Regions from separate parts of the Microbulbifer sp. JSM ZJ756 genome, predicted to be linked through region 3. Evidence: predicted binding sites of a transcription regulator. Region 3 holds the regulator's gene; each other region holds the start of a gene.

What was found. Region 3 encodes sigma-54, which starts transcription at its own class of promoters, with help from an activator protein. Its sites were predicted from a motif close to TGGCACANNNNTTGCNNT; they were not measured.
Region 1: ACH6CX_RS04180 (HAD-IIB family hydrolase) is a predicted target of sigma-54. The motif match lies at 1,636-1,653, and genes of this name have one in related genera.
Region 2: nirB (nitrite reductase large subunit NirB) is a predicted target of sigma-54. The motif match lies at 2,695-2,712, and genes of this name have one in related genera.
Region 4: ACH6CX_RS06570 (RtcB family protein) is a predicted target of sigma-54. The motif match lies at 3,001-3,018, and genes of this name have one in related genera.

What each region holds. Positions count from the first base shown of each region.
Region 1 is NZ_JBISER010000002.1:53,961-58,696, reverse strand. Features, by position in the region: gene ACH6CX_RS04195 (DUF4440 domain-containing protein) at 1-275, shown strand, start outside; gene ACH6CX_RS04190 (glutathione S-transferase family protein) at 409-1,059, shown strand; gene ACH6CX_RS04185 (DUF3175 domain-containing protein) at 1,099-1,449, opposite strand; gene ACH6CX_RS04180 (HAD-IIB family hydrolase) at 1,700-2,557, shown strand; gene ACH6CX_RS04175 (glycosyl transferase) at 2,645-3,868, shown strand; gene ACH6CX_RS04170 (sugar phosphorylase) at 3,886-4,736, shown strand, end outside.
Region 2 is NZ_JBISER010000004.1:42,649-47,384, reverse strand. Features, by position in the region: gene nirB (nitrite reductase large subunit NirB) at 14-2,554, opposite strand; gene ACH6CX_RS08320 (protein kinase) at 2,845-4,524, opposite strand; gene ACH6CX_RS08315 (NarK family nitrate/nitrite MFS transporter) at 4,614-4,736, opposite strand, start outside.
Region 3 is NZ_JBISER010000009.1:208,058-212,793, forward strand. Features, by position in the region: gene lptC (LPS export ABC transporter periplasmic protein LptC) at 1-267, shown strand, start outside; gene lptA (lipopolysaccharide transport periplasmic protein LptA) at 254-817, shown strand; gene lptB (LPS export ABC transporter ATP-binding protein) at 904-1,629, shown strand; gene ACH6CX_RS15180 (RNA polymerase factor sigma-54) at 1,822-3,297, shown strand; gene hpf (ribosome hibernation-promoting factor, HPF/YfiA family) at 3,525-3,818, shown strand; gene ptsN (PTS IIA-like nitrogen regulatory protein PtsN) at 3,822-4,283, shown strand; gene rapZ (RNase adapter RapZ) at 4,459-4,736, shown strand, end outside.
Region 4 is NZ_JBISER010000003.1:77,016-81,751, forward strand. Features, by position in the region: gene ACH6CX_RS06555 (slipin family protein) at 1-15, opposite strand, end outside; tRNA gene ACH6CX_RS06560 (tRNA-Thr) at 394-463, opposite strand; gene rtcA (RNA 3'-terminal phosphate cyclase) at 664-1,692, opposite strand; gene ACH6CX_RS06570 (RtcB family protein) at 1,697-2,923, opposite strand; gene rtcR (RNA repair transcriptional activator RtcR) at 3,166-4,736, shown strand, end outside.

The sequences.
Region 1 (4,736 bases), on a different contig from region 3:
GGGAGATCGGCGCCAGCGGTGCCTGCTTTGGGCTCGCAGAGCTTCTCGAGCAACTGCCGCAGGATGCCGATTGGTCTGCACAAACGCAGGACAGGGAGTTTCGTATTCTTGGGGATGGCGTCACACAAACAGTGCACAGGGCTTTTATCAAGAAGGCAGGAAGTGATACCGGGACTTTCTCATACAGAACATCCATATGGAGACTGGAGAACGGATCCTGGAAGATGGTTTACCACCAGGGCACAAAGGTGGCCCCGTTCGAACTCCAGCCCTGACTGGACATTGCATTTGAATAGCTTTTAACCTGTACGAGGCACCTGAATAATCTGCCCCGGTACACGGCGTTTTCAACTTCTCCTGCGGTACCAGAGCGCTCTGGATAGAGGGGTTCGCAAAAGGAGATACCCAATGACCGAACTGATCCTCACCACTTTCGACTGGGTCCCCGATATGCCCAGGGGATACGTGCGTGACATTCGCGTGCGCTGGGCACTGGAAGAAGCCGGCTTGCCATACCGTGTTGAGAGTGTGCCGTTTCGTGCAAGGGATACCGGGCATTTCTCGAACCAGCCTTTCGGGCAGGTGCCCTGGCTGACCATCGGCGAGACCTCAATTTTCGAGAGTGGCGCGATCCTGTTCCATCTGGGAGAGCACAGTGACACGCTAATGCCAACTGAGCCAGGCGCCCGCAGCGAGGTGATTAAATGGCTATTCGCTGCGCTCAACTCGGTTGAGGCGGCCAGCCTGCCATGGTCAATATTCATTTTTTCCGGTGACAACACTGAAACGCCGGGACGGAAACACCTGGATGGGTTCCTCGATGCGCGGCTCCAGCATATGGAACAGGTACTGGCAGGGTGCGAATGGCTGGCCGGCACCTTCTCGGTCGCCGATATAGCCATGGCGGATGTACTGCGTCTTGTGGCCAGGTTCGACGGGCTGGCCCGATACCCTACCTGCCGTGACTATGTCGCGCGCGCTGTCGACCGGCCCGCGTTTATGAAAGCATATTCGGACCAGATGGCGCATTTCGCTGCGGCGGATAAGGATAATCTGTGATTTTCCTTGCCACAGCCTGCACATAGGCGCGACGGCCGGTCACTCGCGGCCAAACACCCGACGCAACTCCTCCTTGGCCTGTTCCAGCACCGCCCGCCTCTCTTCCGGCAGTTTGCTCCCCGCCCGGTTGATATAGAAGGTCAGCATCGACATGGCAGAACGGTAGGGATCGGACTTGCGTCGCTCACTGGTCTCTGCCGAGCGTTTCAGGGAGCGGGCAATCTCGGCCGGGTCATCGAGGGTGAATACACCCTCTTGGAGGTCCAGCGCATCGCTGGTGCGGGTTACCCTGTCCGACCATTTCTCCTTGTCATCGTTTTTTCCCCTGCGCTTACCCGCCATATCACCCTCCACCTGGTCCGGCTGTCGCCATGCACTGAGTTGGTGCAAATAGCGGCATCCAGGCCAAAATGCGCCAATATAAGGCATACCGCTTGATCGTGTGCGGCCGACTTTCACCAAACTGCAGCACCTGATCAGTAAAGATCAGCGACTCTCCAGACACAAAAGGAATCAGGTGCCACAGCGCACCGCGATGGCGCCTGCCGGGCATTTTGTTGGCTCATAATCCCAGACTGGCACTATTTTTGGATTCTATTTACGTACAGGCTGTAACAGAGTGATCCGGATCGACGTGGCAATGGCGCAAGAAAAAACGCACGACAAGCACTGGCTGGTGGTCAGTGACCTGGACGGCACCCTGCTGGACCACTTCACCTATTCCCATGAACCGGTCGACGGGCTGCTGCGCGAGCTGGACCAACGCGAAGTCCCGGTCATCCTCAACAGCAGCAAGACCCGCGACGAGATGATCGAGATCCGGCAGGAGCTGGGCAACCACCACCCGTTTATTGTCGAAAATGGCTCGGCCATCTTTATCCCCGTCGGTTACTTCCCGGAACCCCCGCCCGGGGCCCGCGAAGAGGCCGGCTTCTGGGTGCTGGAACCAGGCAAGCCCCGCCGGGACCTGCTGGATTACCTGGACCGCGATACACGAACGCACGGCTCACCCTACCTGGGCTTTGCCAATGCCACACTGCAGGAGATCGTGGACGCCACCGGCCTGACGCCGCAGCAGGCTGCGGCGGCACAGACACGTCACTACTCCGAGCCGCTGCTATGGCGCGGCACGGATCGGGAAAAACGGGCTTTCTGTGCCCGTGCCCGCGAAGCCGGGCTCGCCACCCTGGAGGGTGGCCGCTTCCTGCACCTGCTGGGTGACACCGACAAGGGGCGCGCAACCCTGCAACTGCTCGAATGTTATCGCCGGGCACAACCGGGTGACTATGGGCTGGTGGCGGCCGGGGACAGCCCCAACGACCTGGATATGCTCGCGGTGGCGAATATTGCCGTGATTGTGCGCGGCCCCCACCGCCAGCCACCGGAGCTGGAGGAGACAGCATCCCGGCTGGTACTCACCAGCGAGCAGGAAGGCCCGGCGGGCTGGCACGAGTGCATCGCACCACTGCTCGCTCCAACTGATGAACGGAATAAATAGCACCACCACAGCTTTGACCCAGCGCGAGAAAACGAGAATACCCAGGCCACCAGCATGGCCATCTACCAGCCCCTACAGGAGGCGCCCGTGACCGACTTTTTCCAGAACGGCTCCATTACCACCCTGCACAACCTCTCCAACCGAACGCAGGACGAGATGGAACGGGAACTGATGGAATTCTCCCGCCAGCGTCCCATGTCCCTGCTGCTGCCTTCCCTCTACTCGGAACTGGAAGGCGAGGCCCTGCCGGCCATCCTCGAGCAGCTGAAGCAGGTACCCTACCTGTCCGAGATCGTGATTGGCCTGGACCGTGCCGACGAAGCCCAGTATCGCGACGCACTGCGCCAGTTCAGTGTGCTGCCCCAGCACGTGCGGGTACTGTGGAATGACGGCCCGCGCCTGCGCGAGCTGGACGCCAAGCTGGAGGCCCGCGGCCTGGCGCCCCGGGAGGCGGGCAAGGGGCGCAATGTCTGGTACTGCCTGGGCTATATCCTCGCCTCCAACCGCGGCGAGGCCATCGCCCTGCACGACTGCGATATCGTCACCTATGACAGGCTGCTGCTGGCGCGGCTCTTCTACCCCATCGCCAATCCCAACTTCAACTACGAGTTCTGCAAGGGCTATTACTCGCGCGTGGCGTCGGGAAAGATCAACGGCCGGGTCTGCCGCCTGCTGGTAACGCCGCTGATCCGTACCCTGAAAAAGATCTATGGCCACACCGAGTACCTCGATTATATGGACAGCTTCCGCTATGCCCTGGCCGGCGAGTTCTCATTCCGCCGGGACGTGATCAACGACCTGCGGATTCCCAGTGACTGGGGGCTGGAAATCGGTGTGCTGTCAGAGATGCACCGCAACTATTCCACCAACCGCCTGTGCCAGGTGGATATCGCCCACCGCTACGACCACAAGCACCAGAAGGTTTCCTTTGACGACCAGGAGGCGGGCCTGTCGAAGATGTCCATCGATATATCCAAGTCACTGTTCCGCAAGCTGGCCACCCAGGGCACGGTGTTCTCCACCGAGACTTTTCGCAGTATCAAGGCTACCTACTTCCGCATTGCGCTGGATTTTGTCGAGACCTATCGCAACGATGCCATCATCAACGGGCTCGATTTCGATATCCACCGCGAGGAACAGACTGTGGAGCTGTTTGCGCGCAACCTGATGAAGGCCGGGCAGACCTTCCTGGAAAACCCGATGGAGACCCCCTTTATCCCCAGCTGGAGCCGCATCACCAGCGCCGCACCGGAGTTCCTGCAGGAACTGAAGTCCGCGGTGGAGATGGACTACGAGGAATACGGAACATAACAGGCCGGGAAGCACCGATGAACGCACTGACTGAAGACATGCCCATCCGCGAAGTATTGCAGAAACGACTCTGCGAACACCTGGCGGTCATCTATCCCGACCAGGACGGGGCCACACTGGCGCAGCGACTGATGAAGGTCATGCGCCTGGACGAGGAATGCCAGACACCGATTGCCCACAAGAACCTGTGGGACCAGACGGATATTGTCGTGATTACTTACGGCAATACGATCCAGCGCAAGGGGCAGCACCCATTAAAGACGCTGCACCACTTTCTCAAGACCCACTTCACCATGCTGATCAACAGCGTGCATATCCTGCCGTTCTTCCCCTACTCCAGTGACGACGGCTTCGCGGTGATCGACTACAAGCAGGTGGAACCGGGCCTGGGGGACTGGAACGATATCCTGCGCATCAGTACCGACTTTCACCTGATGGCCGACCTGGTCATCAACCACTGCTCGGCGGAGCACCAGTGGTTCAAGAATTTCCAGGAAGACATCTCCCCCGGCCGCGAATACTTTTTCTGTGTACACCCGAACGAGAACCTGTCCGGTGTCGTGCGCCCACGCACCACACCGCTGTTGCGGGCAGTGAGTAACGGGGATGAAATGCGCTGTGTCTGGTGTACTTTCGGGCACGACCAGATCGACCTGAATTTTCGCAACCCGGAAGTATTGCTGGAAATGGTTGATGTCATCCGGCTCTACCTGGATATGGGTGTGCGCATTTTCCGGCTGGATGCCGTGGCTTTCCTGTGGAAGAAAATCGGCACCAGCTGTATCAACCTGGAGGAGACCCATGAGATCGTGCGGCTCCTGCGAACCCTGATCGAACACGCGGACCCGAATGCGGTCATCATCACCGA
Region 2 (4,736 bases), on a different contig from region 3:
AAAACAGCCGCGCTCAAGCGGGCTCGGCGATCTTTACGACCTCTTCTTCACGGGCGGGTCGTGGCTGGCCACGCTCTTCCACGAAAACGATTTTTTCATCCGGTTCGTCGGTATTCACAAACTGGCGGAAGCGCTTGAGCATCTCCGGATCGTTGATGGCCGTTTTCCATTCACACTGGTAAGTGCCGACCACGTTCGCCATCTGCACCTCCAGTTCCTCGCCAAGGCCCAGCTTGTCGTCAATGATGACCTCGCGCAGGTAGTCGAGCCCGCCCTCGAGGTTTTCCAGCCACACTGAAGTGCGCTGCAGCTTGTCGGCGGTGCGGACATAGAACATCAGGAAGCGGTCGATATAGCGCACCAGGGTCTCGTCATCCAGGTCGGTGGCGAACAGGTCCGCGTGGCGCGGGCGCATGCCGCCATTGCCGCAGACAAACAGGTTCCAGCCATTCTCGGTGGCGATTACGCCCACATCCTTGCTCTGCGCCTCGGCACATTCGCGGGTGCACCCGGATACCGCCATCTTGATCTTGTGCGGTGAACGCAATCCCTTGTAGCGATTCTCGATATGCAGGGCCATGGCAACACTGTCCTGTACCCCGAAGCGGCACCAGGTACTGCCCACGCAGGACTTCACCGTGCGCAGTGACTTGCCGTAGGCGTGCCCGGTTTCGAAGCCGGCCTCAATCAGCTCCCGCCAGATCTCGGGTAACTGTTCCAGCCGGGCACCGAACAGGTCGACGCGCTGGCCGCCGGTGATCTTGGTGTAGAGGTCGTATTTCTTGGCCACCTGGCCCAGCACGATCAGCTTGTCCGGGGTGATTTCGCCCCCGGGTACCCGCGGTACCACCGAGTAGCTGCCGTTCTTCTGCATGTTGGCCATAAAGGTGTCGTTGGTGTCCTGCAGGCCCACATGGGGCCTGTGGTGGATATGGTCATTCCACAGGGAGGCGAGGATGGAGGCCACGGTGGGCTTGCAGATTTCACAGCCGCGACCGCTGCCATGCTTCTGCAACAGGTCCTCGAACGTACGGATTTCTTCCACCTGGACAATATGGAACAGCTCCTGGCGGGTAAATTCAAAGTGCGCGCACAGGTGGTTGTTGACCTCCATGCCCAGTGCCGCGAGCTCCTCGTCGACAACGTTTTTCAATAGCGCGGAGCAACCACCGCAGCCGGTAGATGCCCTGGTGACATCCTTGACCTCACCCAGTGAACAGCAACCCCCTTGCACCACATCGACAATCTGGCCCTTGCTGACATTGTGGCAGGAGCAGATGGTGGCGGTTGCGGGCAGTGCCCCGGCACCGAGTGTGGGGGCGTCGCCGTCCGCGGCGGGCAGGATCAGTTGCTCCGGGTGCTCCGGCAGGTCGATATCGTTCAGGTGATACTGCAGCAGCTGGTCGTAGTCGCCGGTGTCACCCACCAGCACGGCGCCCAGCAGCTTCCTGCCGTCGCCGTCAGTAATTATGCGTTTGTAGATGCCGCTCTGTTCGTCGACAAAAGTGATTGCTGCGGCGCCCTCGGCGCGACCGTGGGCATCGCCGATGGATCCTACCTCGACGCCCAGCAGTTTAAGCTTGGTGCTCATGTCGGCACCGGTAAAGCTGGCCTCCTCACCGCAGAGCAGGGAGACCACATTGCGGGCCATGGTGTAACCGGGAGCCACCAGGCCATAGATGAAGTTTTCGTACAGCGCACACTCGCCAATGGCGAAGATATTCCCGTCGGATGTGCGGCAGGATTCATCGATCACGATACCGCCGCGCTCACCGAGTTGCAGTCCGGCGGCTTGTGCCAGCTTGTCTTCGGGGCGGATACCGGCGGAGAAAACGATCAGGTCGGTGACCAGTTCGCGATCATCCTTGAACTGCATACGCAGGCGACCGCTGTCTACTTCCTCGATCAGTTCGGTAGCGGTGCTGGTGTGGACAGTTACGCCCAGGTCCTCAATCTTGTCTTTCAGCAGTCCGGAACCGCCCTCATCCAGCTGGATACCCATCAGGCCCGGGGCGAACTCCACTACGTGGGCTTCCAGTCCCAGTTCTTTCAGCGCGTTGGCAGCTTCGAGCCCCAGCAGGCCACCGCCGACAACGACGCCGGTGGTGGCGTTTTCACTGGCCGCGCGAATCGCGTCCAGGTCCTCAAGCGTGCGGTAAACGAAGCATTTCCCGTGCTCATGGCCGGGAATCGGTGGTACGAACGGGTAGGAGCCGGTGGCCAGGATCAGGCGGTCATAAGTTTTCTCCACACCGCTGGCGGAAGTTACGGTCCGCTTTTCCCGGTCGATGGAGACTGCGGCATCGTTCAGTAGCAGGTCGTAGCCCCAGTCGCGGTACTGGTCGATCCTGCCCAGCGCCAGGTCGTCGGCGCTGCGGCCGGCAAAATATTCAGACAGGTGCACGCGATCGTAGGCCGGTCGTGGCTCGGCGCAGAAGACGGTGACCTCGAACAGTGCGTTCTCGGGGCGCGCAGCCAGCTGCTCAAGGAAATGGTGGCCCACCATTCCGTTGCCGATAACGATTAGTTTTTGCTTAGCCCGCGGTTCAACCATGTGAGTTCCTGCCGTGTTGTCTCTGAATGATCCGGCAGGGTGGGGCGGGGAGGGTGGTGTAGGCACGGCCTCTACCCCTTCTGCCGAAGGGTACAGGCGCCGTTGCCTCGTAAGGGATTTTCTGTATTGGTGTAATCAGGGATTCAAGGATTGTGCCAAACGCGTCTCACCGGTTTATGCGGGTTTGCCGCTGCTGCCTGTGACTGGTGTGCGGCAAGCTGGTGCAGGGGCGGCCGGGTTGCACCGCGTTGGTGCCGGCAGGGTGTTGCGCAAGGTTTTGTTCCGGTTTGTCACTGCAGGAAATGCAGCAGGTGCGAGAGCAGTAACAGCAGTGCTACGAGCTGCCAGAACAGCAGCGGGTTGCGCTCCATCAGTGGCGCGCTGTCCGCGTGGGTGAACTCGGGGTTGGGTGTGTGCAGGTCGTGGACAAACTCCGACAGGGCCGCGTAGCGATGGCGGGGGTTGGGATGGCAGGCCCTCTGCAGGGCCCTGTCGATCCACAACGGTAACTCCGGGCGGTGATTCCTGGCTGGCCGATAGTGGAGCGCGCTGTAGTTGTGCAGCCGGTAAAGCCGGTCGCCTGCTCGCTCGCGATAGGGATAATGGCCAGTGAGCAACTCATAGGTGATTACCCCGAGGGAAAAAATGTCTGATCGGTGACTGGCGGCATCGCCGAGAAAGTATTCGGGAGCAATATAATTCTTGCTTCCCGGGACCCGGTCGCTGCGATGGTGCAGGTGCTCCCTGAGTCCTGCCGCATTTGCGCCGCCCAGGTCGACCAGCTTCAGGCGTCCGTCGGCGGAGATCATGATGTTCTCGGGTTTCAGGTCGCCGTGGATAATCTCCATCCGTTGCAATCGTCGCAGTGCACTGACCAGTTGCTGCACCAGTTCCCGCACCTGCTCGATTGGCGGCGCCGGGTTCAGTTCCAGCCACTGGCGCAGGCTCTGGCCCTCGACATATTCCATCACGTGGTAGAGGAACTGTTGAGACGCCGGTGGGGCATAGATGCGCACGATACCCGGGTGATCCAGCCGCCTGCCGGTCCATTCCTCGGCAATAAAGTTCTCTATGTAGGCCGGGTCATCAATAAAATTGGCCGACGGTGTCTTGATGACACGCAGGGCACCACTGCCGGTATCGCGGGCCAGGTAGAGCTGGCTGCGGGCACTGGCGTGCAGCTCCTGCAGGACCAGGAAACCATCGAGCCGGTTGCCGGGGCGCAGGTCCGGGGGGAAGGGCAGCCTGTCGCGCTGCCCCAGCAGGTCCTCGCTTTCCGGTTTCGGGCACACCCGGACACGGACCACGGCTGCGCTCAGGTTGTCTTCCGAACCGGCAGCGAGCGCCGCGTCCAGAAGTGCCCGGGCGGGGTCGTCGGTCTGTGCTCGCAGTATTGTCGCGATGCGCGCCGGGGCCAGGTAGTCGTGCACCCCGTCGCTGCAGACCAGGAAGATATCGCCCTGCTCCAGCTGCTCACAGCGGTAGTCCACCTCAATATGGGCGTCCATACCCAGGGCGCGGGCCAGGAAGGTGCGGTTGCGTCCTAAAGCGCGGCTGTGGTCACAAGTAAGGCAATCCAGGGTGTCGCCGCGCAACCGGTAGATACGGGAGTCGCCGATATGGATCAGGTGGGCACTGGCGCCCTTGAAAATCACGCAGGAAAATGTGGTCAGCCAGCCCTGGCGGAGTTCCCGGCTGCCGCCGCCCTGGCGGTAGAGCCAGCTGTTCAGTGCGTGCAGCACCCGCGCGGCCGCCTGTTTGACGGACCAGGTTTCGGGCGTGCTGTAGTAGTCGGACAGGAACCCACTGATCGCCGCGCGCGCCGCCTCACCGCCGGCTTCGGCACTGGCAACCCCGTCTGCGACCGCTGCCAGGGCTCCGCGGAACAGGCGTGCGGAGCCACTGGGCGCACAGACCGCACATGCATCATCGTTATGGACCCGCCGTCCGGCACAGGAAGCGCTGGTCATGACCAGCGCTTCCTGCCGCCTGTCATCCGCCCTGGCTCGGCTGTCTGTGCCTTGCGGGACGTGCGTGTCGGTCGCGGAAGGCATGGTATTCAGGTCACATCGATCAGTGAGACGCTGCCATCCGGCAGCACTTCCGCCATCTGCCCCTGCGGTTCCTCCATCAGCAGGAGCACGGCAAAGCCCACCAGCGCGGTGGCGGCAATCACCAGGAA
Region 3 (4,736 bases):
TCACGGACCGGGGTGGCCTTTAACAATGGCGAACGGGTGGTCCTGCGTGGCGACGTGCATATCAATGAACTCCCGGAGCCCGGCGGCATCGTACTGGATACCGAGAAAATCACCATCAAGCCCCGCCAGGAATACGCGGAAACAGACAAACTTGTTACTATTGCCGCCGGCCCGAACCGGACGCAGGGAAAAGGCCTGCGCGCCTTCCTGAAACAAGACCGGGTAGAGATACTCTCCGAGGTGGAAAGCACCTATGAAACTCAATAACTTCCTGTGCGCCCTGGCAGCTACTACGCTACTGCTGCCGGGAATGCACGCCACAGCACTGCCGGCCGACCGCCAACAGCCGGTCAAGGTCAATGCGCAGAAACTGGAAGCCAACCGCGGCAAGAACCTGTCGGTCTACAGCGGCAACGTGGTCATCACCCAGGGCTCGCTGCAGATCCGCGCCGATCGCGTGGAAGTACACGGCAACCCGGAAGGGGAGATCCGCCGCGTCATCGCCACCGGCAATCCGGCCCACTTCCAGCAACAGATGCAACAGAGCCAGAACCTGGTCAAGGCCCGCGCGCGCCGCATCGAGTTCAAGGTCAACTCCGACGAACTGCAGCTGACTGGCAACGCCCACGTGGACCGTGACGGCAACACCCTGGCCGCAGAGCGGATCGACTATGACCTCAACAGCGAAAAAATGCAGGCCCAGGGCCAATCTGGCGACGGCCGGGTCGAGATGATCTGGAAACCGGAGCGCAAGCCCGAAGGGACAGCCCCGGCCGACAGCGCAGAAGATAACAAGGATTCGACGGAAGGCCAGTAACCCCTTCCCACCGGGGCCGCGCCTCGCAATCCCCAGATCCAGCGCGGGATGCCGCCACGGCATCTCGCGCCCAGCAGGAATTCAGTATGCCAACGCTACAGGCGTTACACCTCGCCAAACAGTACAAGAAGCGCAAAGTCGTACGGGACGTATCCGTCAGCGTATCGAGCGGCCAGGTCGTGGGCCTGCTGGGCCCCAATGGGGCCGGCAAAACCACCTGCTTCTACATGATCGCCGGCCTGGTGCGCGCGGACGCGGGCCAGGTGCTGATCGATGAAGAAGACATCACGCGGTTATCCATGCACGGCCGGGCCCGCAAGGGCATCGGCTACCTGCCGCAGGAGGCCTCGGTATTTCGCCGCCTCAGCGTCCGCGACAACATTCTCGCCATCCTCGAGACCCGCAAGGACCTTACCCGGGCGCAGCGGCAGGAGCGGGCCGATGAGCTGCTGAACGAATTCAATATCACCCATATCTCCGGCAGCCTGGGCATGTCCCTGTCCGGCGGCGAGCGACGCCGGGTGGAGATTGCGCGAGCCCTGGCCACCGATCCGGCATTCGTCCTGCTCGACGAACCCTTTGCCGGCGTCGATCCCATTTCGGTCAACGATATCAAGCAGATCATCCAGCACCTGCGCCAGCGTGGCATTGGCGTCCTGATCACTGACCACAACGTGCGCGAGACCCTGTCCATTTGTGAGACCGCCTATATCGTCAGCGAAGGCCACATCATCGCCGCCGGCGCACCGGATGAGGTGCTCTCCAACCAGCAGGTACGCGAGGTTTACCTGGGCCACGAATTCACCATCTGATGCGGACCGGGCGCCGAAAACCGTCCTAGGCAGAGGGGGCAATCTGCATATCTGTCACCTCCATCGCCGGCGGAGGCAATACGGTCATCATTTTCGGCACACTTATTGCTTGTAATCGCGCCCACAGCAGGTTAGTCTGCCGCCTTATCGAAATTCGGAAGAATATTTCGTTCTAGCGGTTCTCTACCCTGTATGAAGCAATCCCTCCAGCTCAAGCTCGGCACCCAGCTGACGATGACCCCGCAGCTGCAGCAGGCGATTCGCCTCCTGCAACTGTCGACGCTCGACCTGCAACAGGAGGTCCAGTCGGCCCTGGACAGCAACCCGCTGCTGGAGACCGATACCGGGGAGCATGGCGAACATGAAGCCTCCGCGGATGAGGCCAAGGGCGAGGATCACCCGACCCCCGGGCCCGATGACCGCACGGCCAGCGCCAGCGAATCCGGTACAGATGCCGCGAGCGAGAGCGAATGGAACAACGACATTCCCGACGACCTGCCGGTCGATACCCACTGGGATGACATCTACAGCGGTGGCAGCTACAGCGGCCCGACCGGCGAGGACAACCTGCTGGAGCAGCGCAATGCCACCTCCGAAAGCCTCCACGACCACCTGCTGTGGCAGCTGAACCTCACCCCACTCTCCCGGCACGACAAACTGATTGCTGAAACCCTGATCGACGCGATCGATACCCGGGGCTTCCTGCAGTCGCCACTGGCGGAGCTGGCCGAGGCGCTGGAGGTCGGTGAGGATGAAATCCTGGCGGTCCTGAAAACCATCCAGCAGTTTGAGCCCGCCGGATGTGCGGCGCGCGACCTGCGCGAGTCCCTGCTGCTGCAGCTGCTGCAGATGCCCGCCGAGACCCCCTGGCTCGCCGAGGCCCAGGCCATCGTCGACTTGCACCTGGACCTGCTGGGTAAACGCGACTTTCGCCAGCTGGGGCGCCGCACCCGGCTGAATGAGGCCCAACTGGGTGAAGTGATGCGGCTGATCCAGTCACTCAACCCGCACCCGGGCGAGGCCTTTGGCAGCGATGAGCCGCAATATGTCGTACCGGATGTGATCGTAACCCGGCGCCAGCAACGCTGGCAGGTGGAGCTGAACCCGGAAACCACCCCGCGCCTGCGCATCCATGCCGGTTATGCCTCCATGATCAAACGCGCGGACAACTCCGCCGATAACAACTTCCTGCGCGATCACCTGCAGGAGGCACGCTGGTTCCTCAAGAGCCTGCAGAGCCGCAATGAGACCCTGCTCAAGGTGGCCTCGAGCATCGTCGAGAAACAGCAGGGCTTTTTCGAGCAGGGCCCCGAGGGAATGAAACCCATGGTGCTGGCGGATATTGCTGAAACCGTGGGCATGCACGAGTCCACTATTTCACGGGTCACCACGCAAAAGTATATGTTCACACCCCGCGGGGTCTTTGAGCTCAAATACTTCTTTTCCAGCCACGTCAGCACCAATTCCGGTGAGGATGCCTCGTCTACCGCGATCCGCGCACTGATCCGCAAGCTGGTCGACGCCGAGCAGCCACGCAAGCCCCTGTCCGATAACAAGATCACCCAGGAGCTGGCCAACCAGGGAATCAAGGTTGCCCGCCGCACGGTCGCCAAATATCGCGAATCCATGGGCATACCCTCTTCCAGTGAGCGCAAGCGCCTGATCTGAGACCACTGCAGGCCCCGCCAACCGGGCCCTAGCGGCGCAACCTGACCCCATCGGAAAATACGGTCACCACCACTTGCCGGGCATGCAATCCCACGCGGCCCGCAACCAATACCTCAAGTTTGAGTGTATCCTTCCAATCTGGCGTACTTCCTAGTAGGGTTGCCGCCCTGACAGGGGGTGCTGCCGGTTCAAACCGCGCTTTCGATGCACTCGAACAGGAGAATTCCATGCAAGTCAACATCAGTGGCCGCCACCTGGAAGTGACTTCAGCCCTTCGCGATTATTGTCTCGAAAAACTGGATAAACTCTCCCACCACAATGACCTGATCACGACGGGACAGGTAACCCTGTCAATGGAAAAGAAAGAAATACAGCGCGCCGAGGCACTGTTTCACGTCAATGGGCGGGAGATCTTTGCGGATTCGGAAGCGGATGATATGTACGCGGCAATTGACGCCCTCACGGACAAGCTCGATCGCCAGCTGATAAAACACAAAGAGAAGTTGCGAGCCCATCGTTAAGCTATGACATTGGAAGCATTACTCTCGCCCAGCCTCAGCCTTTGCCGGGTGGCGGGCAGCAGCAAAAAGAAGCTCTTGCTGAATATTGCCCAGGCGATAGCCGAGCAGTATCCACACCTGGACGCAGACACGATTTTCAACCAGATGATCGCGCGCGAGCGGCTGGGCTCCACCGGCATCGGGGATGGTGTCGCCATCCCCCACTGCCGCCTGCCGGGCTGCCAGGAGGCCATTGGTGTACTGTGCACCACTGAGCCGGCGATCGATTTCGATGCTGCCGACCGCCAGCCGGTCGACCTGCTATTCGCCCTGCTGGTGCCGGAAAACGCGGAGCAGGAACACCTGGACACCCTGGCGGAAATCGCCGCCCTGTTTAACGACAGCAGGGTCAGGGAGAAGCTCCGCCAGGCGGACTCCAGCGACGAGCTCTACGCCCTGGCCATCGACAGCGCTGCCGCAGCCTGAAGCACACCAGCGCCGTCCCACTGCGATCCTTCACAAACATCCGTTATCGTTGTGCCGGACGCCGCAATGGCGGATCATTGGCCAATGCGACCGGGAGCCCGCCGGTAGCTCTTGCCCGGGCAGGTAGCAAACGGCCGGCAGTCGATCAAACATTACGAAACGGACCTCGAAACTTATGCGCCTGGTGATCATCAGCGGCCGCTCCGGCTCCGGCAAGAGTTCAGCCCTGCAACTGCTGGAAGACGTCGGCTTCAACTGTATCGACAACCTGCCCGCCAGCCTGCTGCCGGAGCTCGTGCGCAGGGTCCAGGAGCAGCCGCGTGTGGAGAGCGCCCGGCTGGCCCTGGGGATCGATGCCCGCAACCTCTGGCAGGACGTGCAACAGGCACCCCGGGTTATCGATGAATTACGCGAAAGCGGCATCCAGTGCGACGTCATATACCTGGACGCGCG
Region 4 (4,736 bases), on a different contig from region 3:
TTTCCATATCATCATTTTACTTCTCCTTACTTCTGTTCCCCGGCGCATTACCTGCGTAACCAGGGGTGAGGCCCACCCGGAAGCCCGGGGGCCGGCGGCTTGAACCGGGCAGGTGGCAAAGTCATCGGCCGGCCGGCCTGCAGCGGGGGTGCGCCAATGCGCATTGCCCACACTGCAGGCGAGCCCGGCGTGGCAATGCCACGTGCCAGGTTGCCCACCACCGGCGCCCGGACTTCCGGCGCCTCCGGGTACCGGCGGCTGCCTTCCCGGGGGAGTGCAAGTCGCCAGCACCCAGGGGCCATGGGCCTCTGGTAGTCAACAAGGGTATTAACCCTGTGGGGAGTCGAACCCCAGGCTTTCGCCTTTACCGGATAAGTCGTGTAGTGGACGACGTTACTCTGGCAGGAGTCGAACCTGCGACCGGCCGAAACTATCGGCTGCTCTACCTCTGAGCTACAAAGTAGTGTTCAGGTAATTGCCCCGGCAGGTACACAGCAAGCCAGGGGCTCCTGTGCCGGGCTGGCGTTGTGAACCAGCTCCGCATGCCGGGCCATTGGCCCAAACTCTTTTGCTGCCACCTGCGCATTGCAGGCGGCCAGTGTTCTCACGCGGGCACATCCCCTGTGCCATTTTTCATCCCTGGGCATATCCTGCTGCCGGCGCCTAACGCGCTTGCGTGCTGCCCGGCACGCTGACGATCCAGGCGTGCCCGCCTTCCCTGTGCACGCTGATTTCCATCCCGGTGAGCTGCCGGATCACCTCGATATTCGTTAGCAGGTGCTGGCTCGGCGCCAGCGTCCTGAAACGGCCGCCCCTGCCCAACACCATCGGCAGCAGCTGGTCCGCCAGGTGTTCGCCCACCGGCACCCCGGCTTCCATATACCGGTTGAACTCCTTCACCGCGCGGCCCGCAACCCGCTCCGACGACAGCTGCTTCTCGCCCACCACCTCAATCACTTCGGTAACGTGCTCGGCGTACACCCGCAGCGACACGATATTGCCCGGCCCGAATGAATCCACCTGCCGGCGCTGGAGCTCGTCCGCCGCCCAGTCGCCCTTGCTGGCGATATGCCGCAATTCCCTGTCTGCCACGTGGCCCGGAATCTGTGCCGAGGTCACCAGCGCCTCCTTGCTTAGCACGGCGCCCCGCTCCAGCAGAGCCAGCGGCTTCAGTTCACCCACCGGGTATATCCGTGCCCGCCACCGGCCGCCGCCGGCCGGGTAAAAGCCGAACCTCTCCAGCTGCACCTCGGCCCGGTAACCCATCTGCGCCATCACCGGCAGGAAACCGGCCTGGATAAAATCGAAGCTGGGCGCCTGTTTGTTGTGGGTGCCGCCCTCCAGGCAGACCTCGCTCACCCCGTCCGCCAGCAGCAGCGGCAACAGGATGGTCTGGAACACCAGGCTGGTGCTGCCGGCGGTGCCAATGGCAAACCGATACTCACCAGCGTTCACTTTGCCCGGTTTGAACGTCACCTCGGTTGAGCCCAGCTCGTCCCCTGTCACCTGCGCGCCGGAAATCGCCTGGGCCGCATGCAGGCACACCAGGTGCTGGCGCATCAGGCCCGGCTTGCGGCGGCCAGCGCGGATATTCCTTATCCGCACCGGCTCCCCCTGGCAGGTGGACAAAGTCAGCGTGGAGCGGAAAATCTGTCCACCGCCCTCGCCCTGTGATCCATCAATGGTATGCATGGTCCTATCCTTTCACGCAGACGACCTGCTTCAGGGTGTACACCACTTCCACCAGGTCTTTCTGGGCGGCCATCACCTTCTCGATCGGCTTGTAGGCCGCCGGGGTTTCATCAATCACGCCGGCATCCTTACGGCATTCCACATCGGCGGTCGCCTGCAGGTGCTCTTCCAGCGACACCAGCTTCTTGGCTTTGGTGCGGGACATCACGCGGCCCGCACCGTGGCTGCAGCTACAGAAGCTGTCCGCATTTCCCAGCCCGCGGACGATGAAGGAACGCGCCCCCATACTCCCGGGGATAATTCCCATCTCGCCCTCGCGGGCACGCACTGCGCCCTTGCGGGTAACCAGCACGTTCTTGCCGAAGTGGTGCTCGCGGGACACATAGTTATGGTGGCAGTTCACCGCCTCCATACGGGCCTCGAACTCCATCCCCAGCGCCGCCTTCACCGCGTCGATGGTGCGGGCCATCATTACCTCGCGGTTGATGCGGGCAAAGTCCTGCGCCCACTCCACCGCTTCCACATACTGGTCGAAATGCTCGGTGCCTTCCGGCAGGTAGCTCAGGTCGGTATCCGGCAGGTGGATATGCCAGCGCTCCATGTCCTTCTTCGCCATCTCGATAAAGTGCGTACCGATGCGGTTACCCACACCGCGGGAACCGCTATGCAGCATCAGCCAGACGCTGTCGTGCTCATCCAGGCACATCTCGATAAAGTGGTTACCGGTCCCAAGCGTACCCAGGTGATTGATGTTGTTGGTGTTCTTCAGCACCGGGTGCTTTTCCTGCAGCACATCGAACTGCGCCGCCAGCGGCGCCCAGGCCTGCATCACATCGTCCGGCAGGCTCCCCCACGCACCCTTGTCGCGGCTTCCGCGCGCCCGCGAGGAACGCCCGTGGGGTACCGCCCGCTCGATGGCGGAGCGCACACCCGCCAGGCCGTCCGGCAGTTGCGACGCCTTGAGGCTGGTGCGCACCGCCATCATGCCGCAGCCGATATCCACACCCACCGCCGCCGGGATCACCGCGCCGAGTGTCGGCACCACACTGCCGATGGTGGCACCCTTACCCAGGTGCACATCCGGCATGGCCGCCACCCACTGGTGGATAAACGGCATGCGGGAGATGTTCTTCAGCTGCTCCCTGGCCTCAGCTTCGAAGGGCACGCCGACAGTCCACGACTTGATCGGCACACCACCGTCCTGCATTACTTCATAGGCTTGCTGAGTCATTGTTCCTTTCCTTCTTCTTCCATCCCGGCTTTTCTGTTCGGCTGCCGGGTTCGTGCTTGCTTATGTGTAGCCCCTGTATAGCGAGGACAGTGCCAACTTTTGCCAGCGTGCTGAAAAAACTTTTAACCCGTTGATTTAAATAAAGAATTTTTCTTCATAAAGCGATTTCCCGCCAGCGACCACCATCATCGAAGCGCCACCGATCTATCTTTTTTGATAGCCAGATAATATATTTGATAACCATGAAAACAGTTGCCATCAGTATTCTCGGCACCACCATGGACCGGCGCGGCAAGGGCGATAAGCGCTGGGACAAGTGGCGGCCGACCGTTTCCATGTGCCAGCACGAAGACCTGCTGATCGACCGGCTGGAACTGCTGTTCGACAACCACTCCCAGGGCCTGGCGAACCAGGTCACCGAGGATATCGCGCTGGTATCGCCGGAGACCGAGGTGGTCCACCACAAGGTGAACTTCCCGGACCCGTGGGATTTCGAGACGGTCTACAGCCAGCTGCTGGATTTCGCCCGCGGCTACCAGTTCCGCCCCAACCGCGAGCGCTACCTCACCCATATCACCACCGGCTCCCACGTGGCGCAGATCTGCCTGTACCTGCTGACCGAGGCGGGCTACCTGCCCGGCAAGCTGCTGCAGACCTCCCCCGCCCGGCGCGACAGCGACGCGCCCGGTCAGTACCAGGTAATTGACCTGGACCTGTCCCGGTACGACCAGATTGCGTCGCGCTTCCAGAAGGAACACCAGGAAGGCACCGTCTACCTGAAGGGCGGCATCCAGACCAACAACGCCCCGTTCAACCGCATGATCGAGCAGCTGGAGAAGGTCTCCATCCGCTCCAATGCGCCGATCCTGATCACCGGCCCCACCGGTGCGGGCAAGACCCAGCTGGCCCAGCGGGTGTACGAACTGCGCAAGCAGCGCGGCAAGCTGGAGGGACGGCTGGTGGCCATCAACTGCGCCACCCTGAAAGGCGAGAACACCATGTCCGCCCTGTTCGGCCACAAGAAGGGCGCCTTCACCGGCGCCACCGCCGATCGCGCCGGCCTGCTGAAGGAAGCCCACAAAGGCCTGCTGTTCCTGGACGAAATCGGCGAGCTGGGGCTGGACGAACAGGCGATGCTGCTGCGGGCGATCGAGGACAAGCGCTTTATCCCGTTCGGTTCCGACCGCGAGGCCAGCAGCGACTTCCAGCTGATTGCCGGCACCAACAAGGATCTGGCGCAGAAAGCCAGGGAGGGCAGCTTCCGCGCCGACCTGCTGGCACGGATCGACCTGTGGACCTACGAACTACCGTCCCTGCGCGACCGCATCGAAGACCTGGAGCCCAATGTCGATTACGAACTGGAATCCTTCTCCAACAAGGCCGGGCACCTGGTGAGCTTCAACAGGGCGGCGCGGGAAAAGTACCTGGCCTTCGGCCGCTCAGCCGACGCCACCTGGGCGGCCAACTTCCGCGACCTGAACGCCAGCATCACCCGCATGGCCACCCTGGCCGATGGCGGGCGCATTACGGTGGAAGTGGTGGACGAAGAGATCCGCCGCCTGAAGCACAAGTGGCACACGCCCGCGCACAGCAGCGAACATGCCCGCAGTGCAGTGGAGAGCGTACTGGGCAGCGGCAGCAGCGCCGAGATGGATTACTACGACCAGCTCAAGCTGGCCGCGCTGATTGATGTGTGCCGGCGCTCCAGCTCTATGGCGGAGGCCGGGCGCAAGCTGTTTAATGTGAGCCGGCAGGCGAAGAAGTCGAACAACGATTCGCACCGGGTGAAGCAGTTGCTGGCAAAGCATGACTT